Regions from separate parts of the Pantoea sp. SO10 genome, predicted to be linked through region 2. Evidence: predicted binding sites of a transcription regulator. Region 2 holds the regulator's gene; the other holds the start of a gene.
What was found. Region 2 encodes PurR, which represses purine synthesis genes. Its sites were predicted from a motif close to CANGCAAACGTTTGCNTG; they were not measured.

Region 1 (3,601 bases), 1.5 Mb from region 2:
AAACTTCGCATCCCGGAACCGCCGCTGGATATCACGCAACTGGCCACGCTGGATCAGCTGGATGTGATGCTGGTGCCGCTGGTGGCGTTTGACTATGCTGGCCAACGTTTGGGAATGGGTGGCGGATTCTACGATCGCACGCTGCAAAACTGGCAGCAGCATGGTTTTCTTCCGGTGGGCATCGCACATGATTGTCAGCGCGTAGAAGCATTGCCGGTCGCCGCCTGGGATGTGCCGCTCCCCGCGATTCTGACGCCATCGAAACTATGGCAGTGGGAAGCGTGAGCAGGAAAAACAAAGGGCGCCAATGGCGCCCTGTTTAATCAGTACAGCAGACGGGCGCGGATGGTGCCCGGAATCGCCTTCATCGCCTGCAGCGCTTTATCCGCTGCATCCTGCTCAGCATCAATATCGATCACCACGTAGCCCATAATTGGCGTGGTTTGCAGATACTGCGCGGCGATGTTGATGCCCTGCTCGGCAAAAATCTGGTTGATAGCGGTCAGCACACCCGGACGGTTTTCATGGATGTGCAGCAGACGGCTAGCACTTGCCGCATGCATCGGCAGTGAGACTTCCGGGAAGTTAACCGCAGACAGCGTAGAACCGTTGTCGGAGTATTTCGCCAGCTTGCCAGCCACTTCGATACCGATATTTTCCTGCGCTTCCTGGGTCGAACCACCAATGTGTGGCGTCAGGATCACGTTATCGAACTCGCATAACGGAGAGTTGAACGGATCGCTGTTAGTCGCTGGCTCGACCGGGAAGACGTCGATAGCGGCACCGGACAGATGTTTATTCGCCAGGGCATCACACAGCGCCGGAATATCGATCACGGTACCGCGCGCGGCGTTGATCAGCAGCGCGCCCGGCTTCATCAGCGCCAGCTCTTCCGCGCCAATCATGTTCTGAGTGGATTGCGTTTCAGGAACGTGCAGGCTGACCACGTCGCTCATGTTGAGCAGATCGGAGAGATGACGCACCTGAGTGGCGTTACCCAGCGGCAGCTTGCTTTCGATATCGTAGAAGAACACATGCATACCGAGGCTTTCTGCCAGCACACCCAGCTGCATGCCGATGTGGCCGTAACCGATGATGCCCAGTTTCTTGCCGCGTGCTTCAAACGAACCGTTGGCGACTTTATTCCAGATGCCACGGTGCGCTTTGGCGTTGGCTTCCGGAATGCCACGCAGCATCAGCAGCATTTCGCCAATCACCAGCTCTGCAACAGAACGGGTGTTGGAGAACGGCGCGTTGAACACCGGCACACCGCGTTTCGCCGCTGCACCGAGATCAACCTGGTTGGTACCGATACAGAAGCAGCCGACTGCTACCAGCTTTTCAGCGGCAGCAAAGATCTCTTCAGTCAGTTGGGTACGGGAACGGATACCAATGAAGTGCGCATCGCGGATGGAGGATTTCAGCGACTCCGCATCCAGCGCCCCTTTGTGAAACTCGATGTTGGTGTAGCCTGCTGCACGCAGGTTTTCCAGCGCACTCTGGTGAACGCCTTCCACCAGCAGGAACTTAATCTTGTCTTTTTCCAGTGATACCTTTGCCATTTCCCGACCCTATTCAGAATTCAATGAGGACTACCATAAGGTAGCCTTCTGTCAAAATATCAAAAATTTCGTGCGCAGCAATACAAACGATTGCCTGGGAGCCAGCACGCGCCCACGCGGAGACAGCACAATGCCGTACAAAATCGTGACATCCTTAATGGACGAAGTACGAACTTACTGCTGATGAATCTTTTGTGACATAAGTCACCAAATTTCAGCCTGGTGAGAAAAGATGTTTTGCGGATGGAAATAACCGGCGCATTACGCGCGCCGGACAGATCATTTTACGATGGTTTTCACGCCTTCTGCGGTACCAATCAGTGCGACGTCCGCACCACGTCCCGCAAACAGGCCAACGGTCACTACGCCCGGCAGCGCATTAATGGTTTTTTCCAGCTCGATGGGATCGAGAATACGCAGATTATGCACGTCGAGAATAATGTTGCCGTTGTCGGTAATGACGTTCTGGCGATACTCCGGCAAGCCGCCGAGTTTGACCAGTTCACGCGCCACATACGAACGCGCCATCGGAATCACTTCAACCGGCAGCGGGAAACGGCCCAGCACATCAACTTCTTTCGATGCATCGGCAATGCAGACAAATTTCTTCGCCACCGCCGCAACGATTTTCTCACGCGTCAGCGCTGCGCCACCGCCTTTGATCATCTGCATCTGCGGATTGATCTCATCGGCGCCATCAACGTACACCGACAGTTCATCAATTTCGTTGAGATCGAAGATGTGAATGCCCAGCGCTTTCAATTTCTCCGTTGAGGCTTCCGAGCTGGAAACCGCACCTTCAATCTGATTCTTCATGGTGCCGAGTGCATCAATAAAATGCGCTGCTGTCGATCCCGTGCCTACGCCGACAATGGTGCCGGGTTCTACGTACTGCAGGGCTGCCCAACCTACCGCTTTTTTCAGTTCATCCTGGGTCATGGTATGTTTAAAACCTGTGCGACATCGAAGTGCGCGTAGTATAAAACAAGGCGCTGTAAAAAAGCGCGACTGTTAGACAGCCGAATTAACGCTTTGGAAGCCAGCCCGCAAAAAATGCGCCGCAGCACAATTTGACAGTTTTATGGCATAGTAATGTCCACCCTGAACGAGAGAGAACAACAATGAAACGCCCGGATTATCGAACGCTTCAGGCGCTGGATGCTGTGATTCGCGAGCGCGGCTTTGAGCGTGCGGCACAAAAACTCTGCATTACCCAATCGGCGGTTTCGCAGCGTATTAAACAGCTGGAAAATTTATTTGGTCAGCCGCTGCTGGTGCGCACCGTGCCGCCGCGTCCGACCGAGCAGGGACAAAAGTTACTGGCGTTGTTGCATCAAGTTGAACTGCTGGAAGAGGAGTGGCTGGGTGATGATAACGGTGGAACCACGCCGCTGTTGCTGTCGCTGGCGGTCAACGCCGACAGCCTGGCCACCTGGCTGCTGCCCGCGCTGAAAGACGTGCTGGCCGATTCCCCAGTGCGCCTGAATTTGCAGGTGGAAGATGAAACCCGCACGCAGGAACGTCTACGTCGCGGTGAAGTGGTCGGCGCGGTGAGTATTCAGCCGCAGCCGCTGCCAAGCTGTCTGGTGGATCAACTGGGTGCGCTCGATTATCTGTTCTGCGCCTCACCTGATTTTGCTGCTCGCTATTTCCCGAACGGCGTAACACGCTCTGCGCTGCTGAAAGCGCCGGCGGTGGCATTTGATCATCTGGACGATATGCATCAGGCGTTTTTACAGCAGAACTTTGACCTGTCGCCGGGCAGCGTGCCTTGCCACATCGTTAACTCGTCAGAAGCCTTTGTGCAGCTGGCGCGTCAGGGTTCGGTGTGTTGTATGATTCCGCATCTGCAGATTGAGCGCGAGTTAGCGCAAGGTGAACTGGTGGATTTGACGCCAGGCCTGTATCAGCGTCGTATGCTGTACTGGCACCGGTTTGCGCCGGAAAGTCGTTTGATGCGCAGCGTGACCGACGCGCTGATTGCGCACGGACATCGCGTGCTGCGTCAGGATGTGTTGCCAGCGTAAAGATCAGGTCGC
Region 2 (3,601 bases):
GCCACACACCGGTTTCGATTGCAGCGGCCTGGTGTGGTACGCCTATAAAGATCTGGTGAAATTCAAACTGCCACGCACCGCCAATGAGATGTATCACCTGCGTGATGCGGCACCGATTAAGCGTGAAATGCTGGAGAAAGGCGATCTGGTGTTCTTCCGCATCAACAATCGCGGTACCGCCGACCATGTGGGCGTTTATCTTGGCAATGGCAAATTCATTCAGTCGCCGCGTACCGGCAAAGATATTCAGATTAGCGCATTGGGTGAGGATTACTGGCAGAAACACTATGTGGGCGCGCGTCGTATGATGACGCCAAAAACCATTCGCTAGTTGTTGCGCAACAGACATGAAAAAGCCGGATGCTGTTCTCAGCTCCGGCTTTTTTGTTAATGCATGATCGCGGTAAAGCTGAAGGCGATAATCATCAACAGTGCGCCAACAGTGGTCATTAGCGCCAGCTTCAGGTCGGTATTCATCACAACTCCTTAGTCACACAATTATTAGGGTTAAGACGATTTTCGCATAGCAATAGGCAAAAATCTCGTGTTATCCGCGCCAGCTTGCTAGAATCGCCGCCTTTCGTTGCGCAACAGATTTTGCGCAGGCTGTATTTACAGCGTGATGAAGTGATTTTGCCTGCTTGAACATGCCGTTTTGCCCGCTTTTTTGGGCTGTAAAAGCATTAGCAGACGCAAACGTTTAACAATATACTTATCAGTAAGTTGCGATAAGCCCAGGAGCACCATTTTCATGGCAACAATTAAAGATGTCGCAAAACGCGCGGGGGTCTCAACCACCACGGTTTCGCATGTCATCAACAAAACGCGTTTCGTTGCGGAAGAGACGCGTAACGCCGTATGGGAAGCGATCAAAGAATTACACTACTCGCCAAGTGCCGTGGCGCGTAGTCTTAAAGTTAATCACACCAAAACCTTGGGTCTGCTGGCGACCTCCAGCGAAGCGCCCTACTTCGCTGAAATTATCGAAGCGGTGGAGAACCGCTGCTTCGAACGCGGCTATACGCTGATTCTCGGCAATGCGCACAACGATCTGCAAAAGCAGCGCGCTTACCTGTCAATGATGGCGCAAAAGCGCGTCGATGGTCTGCTGGTGATGTGTTCGGAATATCCAGACGATTTGCTGCAGATGCTGGAAGAGAACCGCAATATCCCCATGGTGGTGATGGATTGGGGCGCGTCACGCGGTGATTTCACCGATACCGTGCAGGACAATGCATTTCAGGGCGGCTATCTCGCCGGGCGTTATCTGATTGAACGTGGCCATCGCGATATCGGTGCCATTCCTGGCCAAATGGAGCGCAACACCGGCGGTGGACGTCATGCTGGCTTCCTGCAGGCAATGAACGAAGCGGGCATTACAGTGCGTCCGGAGTGGGTGGTTCAGGGCGACTTTGAGCCTGAATCGGGCTATCAGGCGATGCAACAGATCTTAAATCAGAAACAGCGTCCAACCGCGGTGTTCTGCGGTGGCGATATCATGGCGATGGGCGCGATTTGCGCTGCTGATGAGATGGGTTTGCGCGTACCGCAGGATATCTCGGTGATTGGCTACGATAACGTGCGCAACGCGCGCTATTTCACACCAGCGCTCACCACCGTGCACCAGCCGAAAGCTGAACTGGGTGAAAAAGCGCTGGAAATGCTGCTGGATCGCATCACCAGCAAGCGCGAAGATCCGCAAACTATCGAAGTCCAGCCAACGCTGATTGAACGCCGTTCGGTGGCGTACGGTCCGTTCCGCGACTACCGCCGCTAAGCCGACACTTCGCTGAGCCATTCGTGGTTCAGCGTTTCCGCATCCCCGAGATAAGCCAGTAACCACGCCAGCGCCGGTGACGCGCGCTGTTCTGACCAGCTGACGCAGCACGGACTGTCCGGAAACGCCTGCGGTAGCGCCAGCTCGACCAGTTTTTGGCTGTCCAGCAGTGGACGCGCCAAATGGCCAGGCACCATGCCGACGCATAATCCTGCCAGCAAACAATCCATCCCGGTTTCCCACTCTGGCACCACCAACCGCCGCTGATTATCCAGCGTCCATGTCATACGGCGCGGCAACGCACGCGAGGTATCTTCCAGCACCAGCGATGGCCACGCCCGCAAGGTTTCATCATCCAGCTCCTTGCTGTTAACCAGCGGATGATCGGGACTCACCACACAACGCCAGTTCAGCGCGCCCATATCCTGAAAGGCAAAACGTCCGCCCACCGGGATGGCCTGAGTTGCGCCAATCGCCACATCCACCCGACCATCAGCCAACGCATCCCACACGCCGTTGAACACTTCGTAGCTGATAATCAGCTCCATGTCGGGAAAATGGCGGTAGAAGTCTTTCACTAACTGTCGCGTACGCTGCGGTTTTACAATGCAGTCGACCGCGATGCTCAACTCGCCGCGCCAGCCATTTGCCAGTTGCTGACACTGTCGGCGAGTTGCCAGCATTTTTTTGATAACAGAACGGCCTTCCCGCACAAAATGCTCGCCCGCCGCTGTCATCACCACTTCCCGATGCTGGCGCTCAAACAGCGGCACCGCCAGCCAGTTTTCCAGCTGGCGCACAGTGTAACTGACGGCAGAGGGCACGCGATGCAGCTCCTGCGCTGCCGCGCTAAAACTGCCGGTGCGCGCTACTGCATCCACCACTTCAAGCGCATATTCTGACCACATAATTTTGCCTTCAAAAATTTTAACAGCATCATGCAAATATTAGCGTTTCACAAAGCGCGCTGCATCCTTTTACACTCCCCGGCGTTTACCCTGCCCAAAAGAGAATCAACATGTTGTCGTCTAAAGCATTTATGCCTTATCTCGCCGTGCTCAGCATGCTCGGCTTTCTTGCCACGGATATGTATTTACCCGCCTTTGGCGATATGCAGCGTGATTTTGCTAGCGCACCCGGCACCATCAGCGCCAGCCTGAGTCTGTTTCTCGGCGGTTTTGCCTGTGCCCAGGTATTTTGGGGACCGCTATCAGATCGTTATGGACGTAAGCCGATTTTGCTGGCGGGCCTGGCCATCTTCGCCCTCGGTTGTCTGGGAATGCTGTGGGTGACCGATGTCCGCCTGATGCTGGCGCTGCGTTTTGTGCAGGCGATTGGCGTGTGTGCGGCTGCCGTAAGCTGGCAGGCGCTGGTGGTGGATCACTATCCAAAAGCAAAAGCTAATAAAGTGTTTGCAACGATTATGCCGCTGGTTGCGCTGTCTCCGGCGCTGGCACCGCTGCTCGGCGCCTGGCTGATCGGCCACTTCCACTGGCGCAGCATCTTTATCACGCTGACGCTGGTTGCCGTGGTGTTGCTGATCGGTACGCTGCAGTTAACCTCACCTAAGCGCGAGAAAGTCGCCTCAGGCAAACAACCCGGCTGGTTGACTTTGCTAGGCACCCGCGTCTACAGCGGTAACGTCTTAATCTATTCGGCATGTTCGGCGAGCTTTTTCGCGTGGCTGACGGGCTCACCTTTCATTCTCGCCGCAGCTGGCCTGACGCCGGGCGATATTGGCCTGAGCTATATTCCGCAGACCATTGCGTTTCTGATTGGCGGCTTTGGCTGCCGCGCGCTGTTAAATCGTTATCAGGGCGCGCA

Region 1: serA (phosphoglycerate dehydrogenase) is a predicted target of PurR. The motif match lies at 1,642-1,659, and genes of this name have one in related genera.

Annotation. Positions count from the first base shown of each region.
Region 1 is NZ_CP040095.1:3,344,706-3,348,306, forward strand. It holds gene FCN45_RS15465 (5-formyltetrahydrofolate cyclo-ligase) at 1-285, shown strand, start outside; gene serA (phosphoglycerate dehydrogenase) at 324-1,562, opposite strand; gene rpiA (ribose-5-phosphate isomerase RpiA) at 1,842-2,501, opposite strand; gene FCN45_RS15480 (LysR family transcriptional regulator ArgP) at 2,684-3,589, shown strand.
Region 2 is NZ_CP040095.1:1,874,619-1,878,219, reverse strand. It holds gene FCN45_RS08760 (C40 family peptidase) at 1-331, shown strand, start outside; gene FCN45_RS08755 (YnhF family membrane protein) at 388-477, opposite strand; gene purR (HTH-type transcriptional repressor PurR) at 752-1,777, shown strand; gene punR (DNA-binding transcriptional activator PunR) at 1,774-2,685, opposite strand; gene punC (purine nucleoside transporter PunC) at 2,796-3,601, shown strand, end outside.